DNA from 2 places in the Amedibacillus sp. YH-ame10 genome. Region 2 is predicted to be linked to the other one. Evidence: riboswitches for the same ligand, from Rfam matches in the RefSeq annotation. Region 2 holds a riboswitch; the other holds the start of a gene.
The links. A riboswitch is a leader RNA that binds a small molecule or an ion and turns the genes downstream of it on or off. The one in region 2 is predicted to bind thiamine pyrophosphate.
Positions count from the first base shown of each region.

Region 1: linked by a shared signal. The riboswitch ahead of ACWG42_RS11280 (thiaminase II/PqqC family protein) and the one ahead of ACWG42_RS08130 (energy-coupled thiamine transporter ThiT) in region 2 are both predicted to bind thiamine pyrophosphate.

Region 1 covers NZ_JBSPFA010000026.1:11,811-19,602, forward strand. Annotated here, with positions in the region: gene ACWG42_RS11250 (FUSC family protein) at 1-295, shown strand, start outside; tRNA gene ACWG42_RS11255 (tRNA-Arg) at 376-452, shown strand; gene ACWG42_RS11260 (CHAP domain-containing protein) at 629-1,435, shown strand; gene ACWG42_RS11265 (carboxypeptidase M32) at 1,487-2,986, opposite strand; gene ACWG42_RS11270 (tetratricopeptide repeat protein) at 3,121-4,044, shown strand; gene ACWG42_RS11275 (hypothetical protein) at 4,220-4,471, shown strand; TPP riboswitch at 4,629-4,732, shown strand; gene ACWG42_RS11280 (thiaminase II/PqqC family protein) at 4,781-5,443, shown strand; gene thiM (hydroxyethylthiazole kinase) at 5,452-6,276, shown strand; gene thiE (thiamine phosphate synthase) at 6,263-6,916, shown strand; gene ACWG42_RS11295 (HAD family hydrolase) at 6,910-7,554, shown strand; gene thiD (bifunctional hydroxymethylpyrimidine kinase/phosphomethylpyrimidine kinase) at 7,551-7,792, shown strand, end outside.
Region 2 covers NZ_JBSPFA010000015.1:69,044-76,835, reverse strand. Annotated here, with positions in the region: gene rpsG (30S ribosomal protein S7) at 1-260, shown strand, start outside; gene fusA (elongation factor G) at 276-2,354, shown strand; gene tuf (elongation factor Tu) at 2,424-3,608, shown strand; TPP riboswitch at 3,869-3,967, shown strand; gene ACWG42_RS08130 (energy-coupled thiamine transporter ThiT) at 4,011-4,586, shown strand; gene rpsJ (30S ribosomal protein S10) at 4,833-5,144, shown strand; gene rplC (50S ribosomal protein L3) at 5,158-5,844, shown strand; gene rplD (50S ribosomal protein L4) at 5,848-6,477, shown strand; gene rplW (50S ribosomal protein L23) at 6,477-6,773, shown strand; gene rplB (50S ribosomal protein L2) at 6,832-7,665, shown strand; gene rpsS (30S ribosomal protein S19) at 7,686-7,792, shown strand, end outside.

The DNA.
Region 1 (7,792 bases), on a different contig from region 2:
TGGTATGTTGTTTTATAGTCTTAGCTTACTGTTATCGTATCATCATATTACCCATATAATACTCATTTTCATTGGAATTATATTTTTGATCAATATGAGCCAATTATTGAAATGTTCCAATGCAATACAAGCAGGCTCCGTTGTCTTTTTTATCGTTATGTTAAATACACCAGAAGATCAGTTCTTCTCATATGCGATTAACCGTATCATCGATACAGCCTTCGGAGTAAGTATGTCCATTCTCATAAATTGGTTGCATGTTAAAAACTTGTATCATAAAAAACAAATGGATTAAGTTGTAAATAAATTTGAGTTCGATAAATTATGAAATGCATATAGCGAGCACATGTTGAATATGTTATAATGTTCGTGCATGTGCCCGTAGCTCAATTGGATAGAGTATCAGATTCCGATTCTGACGGTTGCAGGTTCAACTCCTGTCGGGTGCGCCAGAATATTATAGAAGCCCTGTTGTGGGGCTTTTTTATATGATTAATTGAATTCAATTAAATTGAAATATCACTATAGTTTAGGAAAAGATGAATTACGCCTCACTCCTATGTTCATTCTATGTGTTTATACTACAAGGATATGAATTTTATACATATTGTAATGTAAGAGATAGAACGTGTTAGGAAAGGAAGATTTGATGAAGACTCCAACAGATTTTAAAAAAGAAGTGCTAGGTGTGCGAAAAGATATGGATGGATTTTATGGTGCACAATGTTGGGATGGGTATGCATATTATATGAAGTGGTTAGGTTATCCCTATTCTTTTTGTACATCCACTGGGTATGTAAAAGATATTTGGAACAATCGCAATATCAACGGTATGTTAACTTCTTGTGATGTTGTGACAACACTACAAAAAGGGGATATTGTGGTGTTTAAAGAAGCACCCAAAACTCCTTATAGCCATATCGCTATATTTATGGCAGATAATGGAGATGGCACAGGAGTTTTTTTAGGTCAGAATCAAGGAGGATTTGCGGGAGCATTTAATGAAGCAACCTTCTCTTATAGTGGAATGTTAGGCGCTTTCCGACCAAACGTATATAAAGACTTATATACGAAACCAACAAAGACAAAATACAAGATTGGTACGTATGTATGTACGAATACTCTTTCCACTTCAAGTATGGGGGGAAGAGTATATAAAGGAGATTGGGAAGGAAGAATTACAAGAGTTGAAGAAGGCGCGAAGTATCCTTATTTGTTGAACAATGGAACTGGTTGGACCAATGATACTGGGATTGATAGTGATCCGCATATTCCGGGAGGACAAAAGAAGTCATCTGATCAAATTGCGTTAGAAATTTTTAGAGGAATAGGAAATTGGGGAAATGGTCAAGAACGCATAGCGAAGTTAAAGAGTGCGGGTTATGATCCAAATCTTATTCAAGAAAAAATCAACGCATTGTTTAGAAAAAAATAAGAAAAGCTAGTGTAAGAACTCTGAAAGAGATTTCTACATCTAGCTTTTTTCTTATTTTATATCATAAATAGCCGCGTATTTTTCTTTTAAATAATGGATGTAATACATTGGATCAAAAGCTTCTTTAGTCGTATCCATCATAATTTCTTCTGCACTTTTTAATGCCCCATATTGATGAATATTGTTCGCAAGCCATGAATAAATTTTTTCAAATTCTCCATGTTCAAGAATATGATTTACATCTAATTCCTTTTCCATCTGATGGTAGAATTGAGCTGCAAATGCACTTCCTAATGCATAAGTAGGGAAGTAACCAAAATTGGAAGCACCCCAATGCATATCTTGTAGGATACCTTCAGCATCGTTGCTTGGACGTATACCAAGATATTCCTCATATTTATCATTCCACATCGTATCTAGTTGTTCATAATCCACTTTTCCATCAAAGATAGCTTTTTCTAATTCATAGCGAATGAGAATGTGAATTGGATAGGTTAGTTCATCTGCTTCTGTGCGAATGTAAGATGGTTCTGATACATTGATCATTTCCATGAAAGCATCAAAGGATACATCGTTCAAATATTCAGGAAAACAAGCTTGTAGCTTTGGATATAATGGAATCCAAAAGTGTGGGTTTCTACCTATATGATTCTCTAAGAAGCGTGATTGAGATTCATGCATTGCATATCCTATCTCAGTTTCAAGTGTAGTACCCTCATAGTCTGGATTTACATGCAAACCATAGTTGGCATGTCCATACTCATGAATGGTAGAGAATATTGCGGACATTACATTGTCTTCATGATAATGAGTTGTGATTCTTGCCTCATCAGTAGAAAAGAATTGTGTAAATGGATGTTCGCTTGTTGTAATATAACAGTTCTTGGGATTTGCCTGAAGGTATTTCATTAGGATATCCATAAACTCTCTTTGTTCCTCTACTGGATACGATTGTAGTAAAATTCCTTGATCGATATGTTTTCCTTCTGCTAAAATTCGTTTGATAAATGGTAATAGTTCTTCTTTAATTTTATTAAAGAACAGATCATAAGTTTCAATATTTAAACCTATTTGATAACGATCCAAAAGATAATCATAATCACTACAAGTTTTATTTACATAGGTTAGTATTTCTTTTTGCTTCTCAATAATCTGGATTAAATATGGTTTAAAAATTTGATAATCATTTGCTTCTTTGGCTTTCTCCCATGCAGTTTGACTCTCTGCCTTTAGTTGAGTAAAAGAAACATAAACCTCTTTTGGAAGTACTCGAATATCTGATAGATTACGTAACATCAAATCTAATTCTTTCTGTAATTCTTTTGAATTATCTTTATTTTTTGCCATTTCCTCAATCAATGTCACATGTTCGGGAAAAGTTTCATGAGAAAATGATTCTCCTGATAAAATAGAAACCATGCGATTGCGATAAGATAAACCATCTTTTGGTGCAATGGTAGCAATGTCAAAATATAAAGTGTTTAACGCAAGGTTGTATGCGTTTGACTTTTCTTTGTATTCTTTAAATAATGATGTTTGATTTTTTTTCATAGAAACCACTCCTTGTCTATTATTGTATCACATTCATGAGGAAATATTCGAATAAATAAACCTGATAAATGTATGAAAGTACTATATATATAACGAACAATGAAGTATACTATAATTATAAGAGAGGTGATTCTATGAAAAGCAATGAAAAGATGATGAGGGAATTAGAAAAGTATATACAAGATCATTGTGAAGATGAAAGAGATTTAGAAAAAATCGGGCATGAATTTATGGAGCTTTATAACAATCATAAATTACCAGAAAGAAACCTTAGCAAAGAAGAGCAAGCACAAGAATTGGTATATGAGTTGGATGATTGTCAAAGTGAGAAAGAATACATAGCATTACTAGAAAAAATTTTAGAACTTGATCCTGAAAATCTTGATGCGTTATTTTTAAGTTTAGATGTTTGGGAAGATGATGCAGATGAGCGATATGAGAACCTAGTGAGACTAGGGGAAAAGAAAATGAAAGAAAAAGGATTTTGTGATGAAGATTCCATTGGACATTATTGGGGTATCATTGAAACGCGTCCTTTTATGCGAATCAAAAAAGCATATCTTGAATATCTAATGGAACATGGGAAGTTTATGCTTGCTTTAGAAGAGGCAAAAGATATGATGCGTTTATGTGAACATGATAATTTAGGAGTTCGCTATTCACTCATAACAATCTATGCACGTCTTCAACAATATGAAGAAGCTAAAAACTTTTTTGAACAATGGGATGAACCTTCTGCATTTATGTATATCCCAATGATTATCTTGAATTATCAAATGAATAAAAGAGAAGAAGCAATACAGTGTTATGAAGAATTTCAAAGCTATAACAAAAACTGTAAGAAAGTATTTAAGAAAAAGGGAATCAATATTGAGCAATTAGAAGCCAGTGTAGAAGCACAAATGTATGCACCATTTAGTGAAGAAGAGATTTATATTGCTTTAAGTCAAAACATTTGTCTACTAATGGAAAACATGGAAACAATCATGGATTTCTTTGTGGAACATCTCGTTAAGACAACAACTAGCAAAAAAAAGAAAAAAGAAATTTTACACTAAGTGAATTTTTTTCCACAACGCTATGATGCTCGTTATGAAAATTTTCTATAGGTTCAACGTGAGTAGACAAAAAAATATGGCACTGGAAAGCTATAGTATACTATATGATAAGATGTTAAATTTAATATTACTGCGGAATTTATGATACCCAAAAATATATAAAGGGGGTCACAAGATGACTTGGAATGATTATGAAGTCAAGCAAAGGCATGGAAATTTAACTGTTGGTCTGCTTGATGGAATATATGTGCTTGAAAGAAAAGTACAGAGTGGGATGGCTAGTGATTTTTATAAACTCGATAAAAATGAATATGAAACGTTCTATGAATGGTGTAGCGATGAACAGAAGATTTTGGAGATACGTTTACGAAAAGTATGGACGCGAGGGTTTTTTAGAACTTCTGAATTCAGATTGATGAATGAATAAAAACATATTCTGAGCAAGTGATTTAATGTCATTTAATGAGTAAAAAATATAAGTGTTTAGATAGTTCTATAAAAAATCGTGTCTCAAAAAAATGATTCGTAATGATATAGATGACAATTTATAAATTGACGTAGTGTAAGAATCATGCTACTATTTTAAAGTACATAAAGGGAGCTTGTAAACAGGCTGAGAGGAAGTTGAGAACTTCGACCGTACCTGATTTGGATAATGCCAACGTAGGGAACATAACCGTAACATATAAGGGATATGCTCATTGGCATATCCCTTTGTTTATGGGGAGGAGAAAATATGACATTTATAGAAGAAACCATACAAAAAAGTTGGGATATTTGGAGTCAATATGTGGATCATCCATTCCTAAAAGATATACGAAACCATACCATGAAACAAGAAATGTTTATACAGTACTTGATTGAAGATACAAAATATCTGAAAGAGTATGCACGTTGTTTTGGAATGGGGATATTTAAGAGTGAAACCATGGATGAAATTTGCCTTTTTTATGAGATGTTAAAGTTTGTAGAATCTAATGAAAGTGCTGCACGTATTCGTATGTTAAAAGCATTGGGGTATGATGTTAAGCAACTAGAAGTAGAACCAAAACAAGAAACTTGTAGAAATTATACAAATTTCTTACACGAAGTTGCGAAAAATGAAGGGAATATCGAGATTTTATATGCGACTCTTCCTTGTATGCTTTCATATGCGTACATTGGAAAATGCTTGTTAGAAGAGAATGTGGATTTGATTCAAGAAAGTGTATATGGTGATTGGATACAGGAGTATTGTTGTACGGAATATTTGGAAAAGTGTAAAACATGGATGAACTTTGCGAATGAAGCGAGCCAGTATTTAAAAGAGAATGAAAAAGAGCACCTTCAAGAATTGTTTCGTGAAGCGAGTATACATGAACTGAAGTTTTGGAATATGAGTTATCAAACGAAAGGATAGGTAAGTATATGTTTGAAAGAGAAATGGAAAATGTAGTAACAAAAGCACCACTTGTACACTGTATCACCAATTATGTAACGGTGAATGATTGTGCAAATGCAGTATTGGCGGTACATGGAAGTCCGATTATGGCGGATGATGAAGCAGAGGTTGAAGAGATTACATCCATCTGTAATGCCCTTGTGATAAACATTGGTACATTAAATAAACGTACGATTGCTTCTATGATTAAAGCGGGTAAGAAAGCTAATGAAGTAGGGCATCCAGTCATCTTAGATCCAGTAGGTGCAGGAGCGAGTACCCTACGTACACAAACAACATTTGATTTACTAAAAGAAGTAAAGTTTAGCATTATACGAGGAAATATTTCAGAGATTAAAACAGTATATGCCGGAAGTGGATCTACGAAAGGTGTAGATGCAGATGTGAGTGATGTAGTCACAAAAGAGAATTTGGAGGAAACAATTGTATTCGCAAAAGAGTTGAGTAAGAAGACAGGTGCAGTAATTGCGATTACTGGGGCTATCGATATCATTTGTAATACAGATAAGGCATATGTAATTTTTAATGGACATAAAGAAATGTCACGCATTACAGGGACTGGATGTATGTTATCCGCAATCCTTGGAGCCTATGCGGGTGCAAATCCTGAAAACTTACTAGATGCATGCGCATGTGGAGTTGCTCACATGGGATTTAGTGGAGAGCTTGCTCAAGAGCGTGTTTTACAAGAGAAAAAGGGAAGTGGTTCCTTACATATCTATATCATCGATGCGCTTAGTAATATGACACCTTCTCTATTGAATGGAGGTCTTAAAATTGAAGTTCGATAGAAAGAAACTAAAGAAACATTTAGAGCTTTATTTAGTAAGTGATCGTTTTTGGTTAGCGGGAAGAGAACTACAAAGTGATATTGAAAAAGCGATTGAGGGTGGTGTCAGTTTTGTTCAAATACGAGAAAAAGAGCTACCTTTAGAAGAATTCATAGAAGAAGCTAAGAAAATAAAGGAACTATGTGAACGACATGAAATTCCTTTCGTTGTAAACGATAGTGTTGAAGTTGCTAAGGCAGTGGATGCAGATGGTATACATGTTGGACAAAGTGATATGCCAGCCATAGAAGTACGTAAGATTCTAGGAGAAGACAAAATTGTTGGTGTATCTGCACAGAGTGTTGAAGATGCTTTGCGCGCACAAGAAGAAGGTGCAGATTATCTTGGAGTAGGTGCAATGTTTTCTACAAAGACAAAGAAAGATGCGGATGATGTAAGCTTTGCTACCTTAAAAGCAATCGTAGAGGCAGTGCATATTCCAGTAATAGCAATTGGTGGAATCGATGAACATAATCTTTTAGAGCTAAAGGGAAGTGGCATTGATGGAGTAGCTATTGTATCCGCTATTATGGCGAAAGAGAATATATTTGAAGCTAGCAAGATTTTAAAAAAGAAAACGCAGGAACTAGTAAAATGTTAAAAGCTGTTGTTTTCGATATGGATGGGACACTATTAGATTCTATGCATGTATGGGATCATGTAGGAGAAGATTATTTAGCAACTTTACAAATACATGCAGAAGAGGGATTACAAGAAATTATAACACCGATGTCACTTTCTCAATCTGCGATGTATCTAAAACAAACTTATCAATTAGAAGATACTATAGAAGAAATACAACAGGGAATTGAAGCACAAGTCATGAAACATTATAAAGAAGATATTCCCTTAAAGAATGGCGTAAAGGAATGTATAGAACGCTGTGTAAAAGAAAATTTACGTGTATGTGTTTTAACTGCAAGTAGCTTAGAAATGGCACAAAGCGCATTTCGTCGATGTGGTATTTTACATCATTTCGAATTCATTATGACTTGCGAAGAAGCTGATTGTCCAAAAACGGATGTACGTATTTATCAAAAAACTATAGAGAAATTAGGCATAAAAAAAGAAGAGTGTGTATTTATTGATGATGCATTATATGCCATTGAATGTATGAGAACAAATGGGTATCAAGTAGTGGCGGTATATGATGAAGCGAATGATAAAGATTGGAATCAGATATGTGAAATCAGTAATCAAGCAGTATCTGCATTAACTGATTGGAAAGGATTGGTATGAGAAAAGTATTAACGATAGCTGGAACAGACCCAACAGGGGGTGCAGGAGCACAAGCAGACCTTAAAACATTCATGGCACATAAAGTATATGGAATGAGCATTATCACTGCTCTTGTAGCTCAGAATACACTAGGTGTACGTGATATTATGAATGTAACACCAAAGTTTTTAGAAGAACAATTCGACTGTGTATTTGAAGATATCGAACCAGATGCGATAAAAATTGGAATGGTGTCAGA
Region 2 (7,792 bases):
CATTGTTAGAACTTAAAGTTCGTCGTGTTGGTGGTGCAAACTACCAGGTCCCAGTAGAAGTATCTGCTGAAAGACGTTTGACATTAGGTCTACGTTGGGTTGTAAACTACGCACGTTTAAGAAATGAAAAAACTATGGAGCAAAGATTAGCTGCTGAAATTATGGATGCAGCAAATGGAAGCGGTGCATCTGTTAAAAAACGTGAGGATACTCACAAAATGGCAGAAGCTAATAAAGCATTTGCTCACTACCGCTGGTAAGAAAGGAGTCATATAATGGCACGTCAGTATTCATTAGAAAAAACACGTAACATTGGTATCATGGCTCATATCGATGCCGGTAAAACGACAACTACTGAACGTATCCTGTATTATACTGGAGTAAACCACAAAATTGGAGAAACTCATGATGGAGCTTCTACGATGGACTGGATGGAACAGGAACAGGAACGTGGAATTACCATTACATCTGCTGCAACAACAGCAGCATGGAAAGAACACCGTATCAATATCATCGATACTCCGGGTCACGTTGACTTCACTGTTGAGGTTGAACGTTCTCTACGTGTATTAGATGGTGCGGTAACAGTACTTGATGCAAAAGCTGGTGTTGAACCTCAGACAGAAACTGTTTGGCGTCAAGCAACAACTTATGGTGTACCAAGAATTGTATTCTGTAACAAGATGGACGCAACTGGTGCTGACTTCTTAATGTCATGCAAAACAATCGTTGATCGTTTAGGTGCTAAATCTTGCCCAATTCAGTTACCAATCGGTGCTGAATCATCATTCACTGGTATCGTAGATATCATTGAACGTAAATCAGAAATCTACACAAACGATTTAGGAACAGACATGCAAGAAGGTGAAGTTCCTGAAGATTTAAAAGATCTTTGTGAAGAATATCGTGCAAAACTTATCGATTACCTTGCAGACTATGATGAAGATTTCATGATGGCTGTATTGGAAGGTGAAGAACCAAGCGTTGAAGACATCAAACGTGTATTACGTATTGCTGTTTGTGCTGGTGACTTCTTCCCTGTTCTTTGTGGTTCAGCTTACAAGAACAAAGGTGTTCAGATGGTATTGGACGCAGTTGTAGATTACTTGCCTTCACCAGTTGATGTACCTGCAATTAACGGTACATTAGAAAATGGTGATCAAGAAGTTCGTCATTCAAGTGATGAAGAACCATTCTCTGCATTAGCATTCAAAATCGCAACTGACCCATTCGTTGGTAAATTATCTTTCTTCCGTGTGTATTCAGGTACTGCGGATGCAGGAAGTTATGTATTAAACTCTACTAAGGGTAAAAAAGAACGTTTTGGACGTATCGTACAGATGCATGCAAACGCTCGTAAAGAAATCGACAAAGTTTATGCTGGTGATATCGCTGCTGCTGTTGGATTGAAAGTAACTACTACTGGAGATACATTATGTGCAGAAAATGCGCCAATCATTCTTGAGTCAATGGAATTCCCAGAGCCAGTTATCGAATTGTCTTTGGAACCTAAGACAAAAGCTGACCAGGATAAAATGGGTCTTGCTCTTGCAAAACTTGCAGAAGAAGATCCTACATTCAAAACATATACAGATCAAGAAACAGGACAAACAATCATCGCTGGTGTTGGTGAACTTCACCTTGACATTATCGTTGACCGTTTGAAACGTGAATTCAAGGTAGAAGCAAATGTTGGACAACCAATGGTTGCTTACCGTGAAACGATCCGTACTGCTGCTGAGTGTGAAGGTAAATACATTAAGCAATCCGGTGGACGTGGACAATACGGACATGTTTGGATCAAATTTGAGCCTCAAGAAGAAGGTAAAGGATTTGAATTCGTGGATGCTACAGTTGGAGGAAGTGTTCCTCGTGAATACGTTAAACCTACTGGAGAAGGTGTCGAAAATGCATTAGCAAATGGTATCTTAGCTGGATATCAAGTAATTGATATCAAAGCAACATTATTCGATGGTTCTTACCATGATGTCGATTCCAGTGAAATGGCATATAAGATTGCTGCTTCTATGGCTTTAAAAGCTGCTGCTAAAAAATGTAACCCAGTTATCTTGGAACCAGTTATGATGGTTGAAGTTACAGCACCAAATGAATATTTAGGATCTGTTATGGGAGATGTTAGCTCACGTCGTGGTGCTATCGTTAACCAGGAAGAGAGAGGAAACGCAATTATCGTTCAAGCTCACATTCCACTATCTGAAATGTTTGGATATGTTACAGATTTACGTAGCTTTACTCAAGGACGTGGAAATTACTCCATGAAATTCGATCACTATAGTGAAGTTCCTAAGAGTATTGCTGAAAAAATCATTAAAAACAACAGTTCTGAAAATTAATTGTTGCTTTTATAAATCGTTTGAATTAGAATATATTTGAAATCTATAAATTTAGGAGGACATTTAAAAATGGCTAAAGAAAAATTTGACCGTTCCAAAACCCATGTGAACATTGGAACTATTGGACACGTTGACCACGGTAAAACTACATTAACTGCTGCAATCACTAACGTTCTTTCAAAAGACGGTATGGCTGAAGCAAAAGCTTACGACGCAATCGACGGAGCTCCAGAAGAAAAAGAACGTGGAATTACAATCAACACTGCACACGTTGAGTACCAGACTGCTGGTCGTCACTATGCACACGTTGACTGCCCAGGACATGCTGACTACGTTAAGAACATGATCACTGGTGCTGCACAGATGGATGGTGCTATCCTTGTTGTTGCTGCATCTGATGGTCCTATGCCTCAGACTCGTGAGCACATCTTACTTGCTCGTCAGGTAGGTGTTCCTTACATCGTTGTATTCTTGAACAAATGCGACATGGTTGATGATGAAGAATTAATCGACCTTGTTGAAATGGAAGTTCGTGAATTATTAAGCGAGTACGGATTCGACGGAGACAACACTCCAGTTATTCGTGGTTCTGCTTTAAAAGCTCTTGAAGGTGACGACAAATTTGTTGGAGCTATTCATGAGTTAATGGATGCTGTAGATGCTTATGTACCAGATCCAGTTCGTGAAACTGACAAACCTTTCTTAATGTCTGTAGAAGACGTTATGACTATCACAGGACGTGGAACAGTTGCTACTGGACGTGTTGAACGTGGTGAAGTTAAATTAGGTGAAGAAGTTGAAATCGTTGGTATCCACGATACTAGCAAAACTGTAGTAACAGGATTAGAAATGTTCCGTAAACAGTTGGACGTAGCTCAGGCTGGTGACAACATCGGTGCACTTCTTCGTGGTGTTAACCGTGAAGAAATCCAACGTGGACAGGTTCTTGCAAAACCAGGATCTGTTAAACCACATACAAACTTCAAAGCTCAAGTATATGTATTAACTAAAGAAGAAGGTGGACGTCATACTCCATTCGTATCTAACTACCGTCCTCAGTTCTACTTCCGTACAACTGACGTAACTGGTGTTATTACATTACCTGAAGGAACTGAAATGGTTATGCCTGGGGATAACGTAGAAATGACTGTTGAATTGATCGCTCCAATCGCAATCGAAAACAACACTAAATTCTCTATCCGTGAAGGTGGACGTACTGTAGGTTCTGGAAACGTTACAGAAATCATTAAGTAATTATTGATAAATAAAGAGTGCTCAAGTAGCGCTCTTTTTTTGGTTATGCATAGGAAAGAGCAAGTGTGACAGAATGAAGGCGAAAAGGTGATGAAGAACACGCTCACCATACTATTTGGAATCATTTTGCTGCTTAACACTTGGTATACTTTGTTTGATGTAAATTCTCTAATATGAATTACAGTTTTGATAGAGATATGAATTCCAATAAATGTATGAATAAACTTGCTTTGTCATGGGAACATGCGTATAATAAAGGAAGTCATCGACAGGGGTGCCGCAAGGCTGAGATCCATTATTGGAATCCCTTATGACCTGATCTAGTTAATGCTAGCGTAGGGAGTCAGATCTATCTAATATATTTTAGATTTGTTTGCTTACGCCTCACGGAGGTGTTTTTTTATGAATCAAAAGACTAGAAAATTAGTATTTGTTGCATTTTATGCAGCCTTGGGTATCGTTTTGAACTATTGTACGAAGTTCTTGCCACAGATGCCAAATGGAGGAACGTTGGAGTTGCCAGTGATTGCTTATTTTGTAGCAAGTTTCCATCTTGGATGGAAGTATGGTGCAGCAACGGGTTTGATAAGTTGGATAGTAGGTGTTGTGTTTGGTTTGAGCAATTATATTGTGTCACCGATGCAAACGATGCTTGATTATATCGCTCCCGTCTTAGTTGTTGGAATTGCGGCGATTTTTCCAGCCATCAAACTTGGGAAACTAAACATCAGCAATATTTATATTGGGATATGCTTGGGAATGTTCTTGAAATATATGTCTCATACATTAGCTGGTGTATATTTCTGGTTTCCAGAGGGAAGTGCTGCAGGTAGTATGGCGGCTTGGATTTATTCAGGATGGACGTACAATCTATTCTATAACCTCATGACTTTGATCGTTGCGATAATCATCGTACCTGTCTTATTGAGAGCGTTGCGTAAATCTAGCAGAGATGAATTTGTAGGAATCAAAGAATAACTAGTTTAGAAGGTGTTAAGTCATCTTCTTTTCTTTTGTAAAAAATAGAAATTTAGATGAAAAAACATAAAATAAAAAAAAGTAAAATAATGCTTGCATTTGCCTATGTTTTCTTGATATAATATTCCCACGACCGCGAGGACATGCGAGGTTGCCGACCCACTGAAAGGCGTTGTCATGAGACAGTGCTTCGGGGAATTCGCATCGAGCGAGTCTATAGTCGATATAGACGAAAGGAGATTATTCATGGCAAAAAATAGCGTAAGAATTCGCTTAAAAGCTTATGAGCACAGAATTCTGGATGCATCTGCAGAAAAGATCATTCAGGCAGCACAGTCTCATGGAGCTAAGAAAATTGTTGGACCAGTACCCCTTCCAACTGAAAAGCAGGTAGTAACAGTCCTGCGTGCGGTACACAAATATAAAGATTCTCGTGAGCAATTCGAGATCAGAACTCACAAACGTTTAATTGAGATTGTTGGACCTACTGCGGAAACAATCGACTCATTGAGTCGTTTAGAACTTCCAAGTGGTGTTGACATCGAAATTAAGCTGTAATGGAGGTGACATCATGAAAGGTATTTTAGGACGTAAACTTGGGATGACACAAGTCTTTACAGAAGATGGAACATTGATTCCTGTAACTGTAGTAGAAGCTTGCCCTAATATCGTATTACAAAAGAAAACAGAAGAAAACGATGGTTACAATGCGGTACAGTTAGGCTTTGAAGAAATCAAAGAAAAACGTACAACAAAAGCAAACATCGCACATGCTGCAAAAGCAAATACAACTGCAAAAAGATTTGCACAGGAAGTTCGCGATGCTGACTTCGCTGATTTAGATCTTGGTGCAGAAGTAAAAGTTGATATCTTCGCTGCAGGAGAAACGGTAGATGTTATCGGAACTTCTAAAGGTAGAGGATTCAATGGTACAATCGTTCGTAACAATGCGAAGATTGGTCCAAAGAGCCATGGTTCTGGACATCACAGACACATCGGTTCATTAGCAACAAATGGTATTACATCTCGTCAGGGTAAGATTCTGAAGGGAACAATGATGGCTGGTCAAGAAGGTGGTTATAGAACTACTAACCAAAACTTAACAGTTATCAAAGTAGATGTTGAAAACAACTACCTATTAATCAAAGGAAACGTGCCAGGACCAAGACGTGGTCTTGTCATGGTTAGAACTGCTAAATGTTCCAAGGGAGACAAAACTCCAGTAACATTGGTAGATTACGCGAAAGAGGAGGAATAAAAGATGCCTAAGATGGTCGTACTTAGCCAGAGCGGTAAAGAGTTGAAAGAAATCACTCTTGCAGATACAGTGTTTGGCATCGAGCCAAATCAGCAATGTATCTTTGATGCCATTGTTATGCAACGCGCAAGTATGCGTCAGGGAACTCACGACACTAAAAACCGTACAGAAGTACGCGGTGGTGGACGTAAGCCTTGGCGTCAGAAGGGAACTGGACGTGCTCGTCAAGGTTCTATTCGTGCAACACAGTGGAGAGGTGGAGGAATCGTATTCGGTCCAACACCAAGAAGCTACAGCTACAAATTAAACAAAAAAGTTCGTCGTCTTGCACTTAAATCAGTGTTGTCTGAAAAAGTGTTAGATAACGCAATGTGTGTTGTTGACAAGTTTGATCTTGATGCGCCTAAAACAAAAGCGTTTAATCAGATTATTGCTGATATCAATGCACCTAAGAAAACATTATTCGTAGTAAGTGAAGAAGAAAACTTTGAAAATGCATTCCTAAGTATGCGTAACATCCCATCTATGATGATGTTAACTGCTGATGGAATCAATGTTTACGATATCGTAAATGCTAACAAAATTGTTTTCACAGAAGCTGCTGTGAAAGATGTTGAGGAGGCACTTGCATAATGAATAACTATAAAGACATTATCGTTCGTCCAATCATCACTGAAAAAACGATGAAATACATGGATGCTGACAACAAAGTTACATTTGAAGTAAAAAAGGGAGCCAACAAAACATTGGTAAAACAAGCCGTAGAGAGTGTCTTCGGAGTGGACGTTGAAAAAGTTAACGTTGTCAATGTAAAATCCAAAGAAAAAAGAATGGGTAAATACGTTGGTAAAACCAAAGCTGTCCGTAAAGCTTATGTAAAAATCAAAGCTGGTCAGGACATCAACTTATTCGGCGAAGAAGCTGAATAATATCAGGAAGAAGAACGCTATTTCCTGAATAAATATTGCGTAAGGAGGAAATTGACACATGCCAATTAGAAAGTATAAGCCGACCACTCCAGGTCGTCGTGGTATGACTAGTTTGACGTATGAAGAAATTACGACAAACCAGCCAGAAAAATCATTACTTGCCCCTTTAAAAAGTAAAGGTGGACGTAATAACAATGGACGTATTACAACACGTCATCAAGGTGGTGGACACAAGAGAAGCTACCGTATTATCGACTTCAAAAGAAATAAAGACGCTATCCCTGCTAAAGTAGCAACGATCGAATACGATCCTAACCGTTCTGCAAACATTGCTTTATTAAACTATGCAGATGGTGAAAAACGTTACATCTTAGCGCCTAAGGGATTGACTGTTGGAATGAGCATCGTATCTGGTGCTGAAGCCGACATTAAATTAGGTAACGCAAAAGCAATAAAAGACATGCCAGAAGGTACTGTTATTCACAATATCGAATTAAAACCTGGTAAAGGTGGTCAGTTATGTCGTTCTGCTGGTACATCTGCACAGATTTTAGGTATTGAAGAAAAATACGCAACAATCCGTTTAGCATCTGGAGAAGTTCGTAAAATCTTGTCTGATTGCCGTGCTACCATTGGTCAGGTTGGGAACGAAGATCACAGCCTTGTAAACTATGGTAAAGCTGGTCGTAACCGTTGGAAAGGTATCCGCCCAACTGTTCGTGGTTCTGTTATGAACCCTAACGATCACCCTCATGGTGGTGGTGAAGGACGTACTCCAGTAGGACGTAAATCACCAATGACTCCTTGGGGTAAAAAAGCTATGGGTGTTAAAACTCGTAAGCACAAAAAGGCTTCAACGAAATTAATCGTTCGTCGCCGTAACGGTAAATAGGCAAAGGAGGAAATGAAAAAATGAGTCGTAGTCTAAAAAAAGGCCCATTCTGTGATGACCACTTAATGAAAAAAGTGGAAGAATTGAATGCTGCCGGTAAAAAAACAGTAATCAAAACATGGTCACG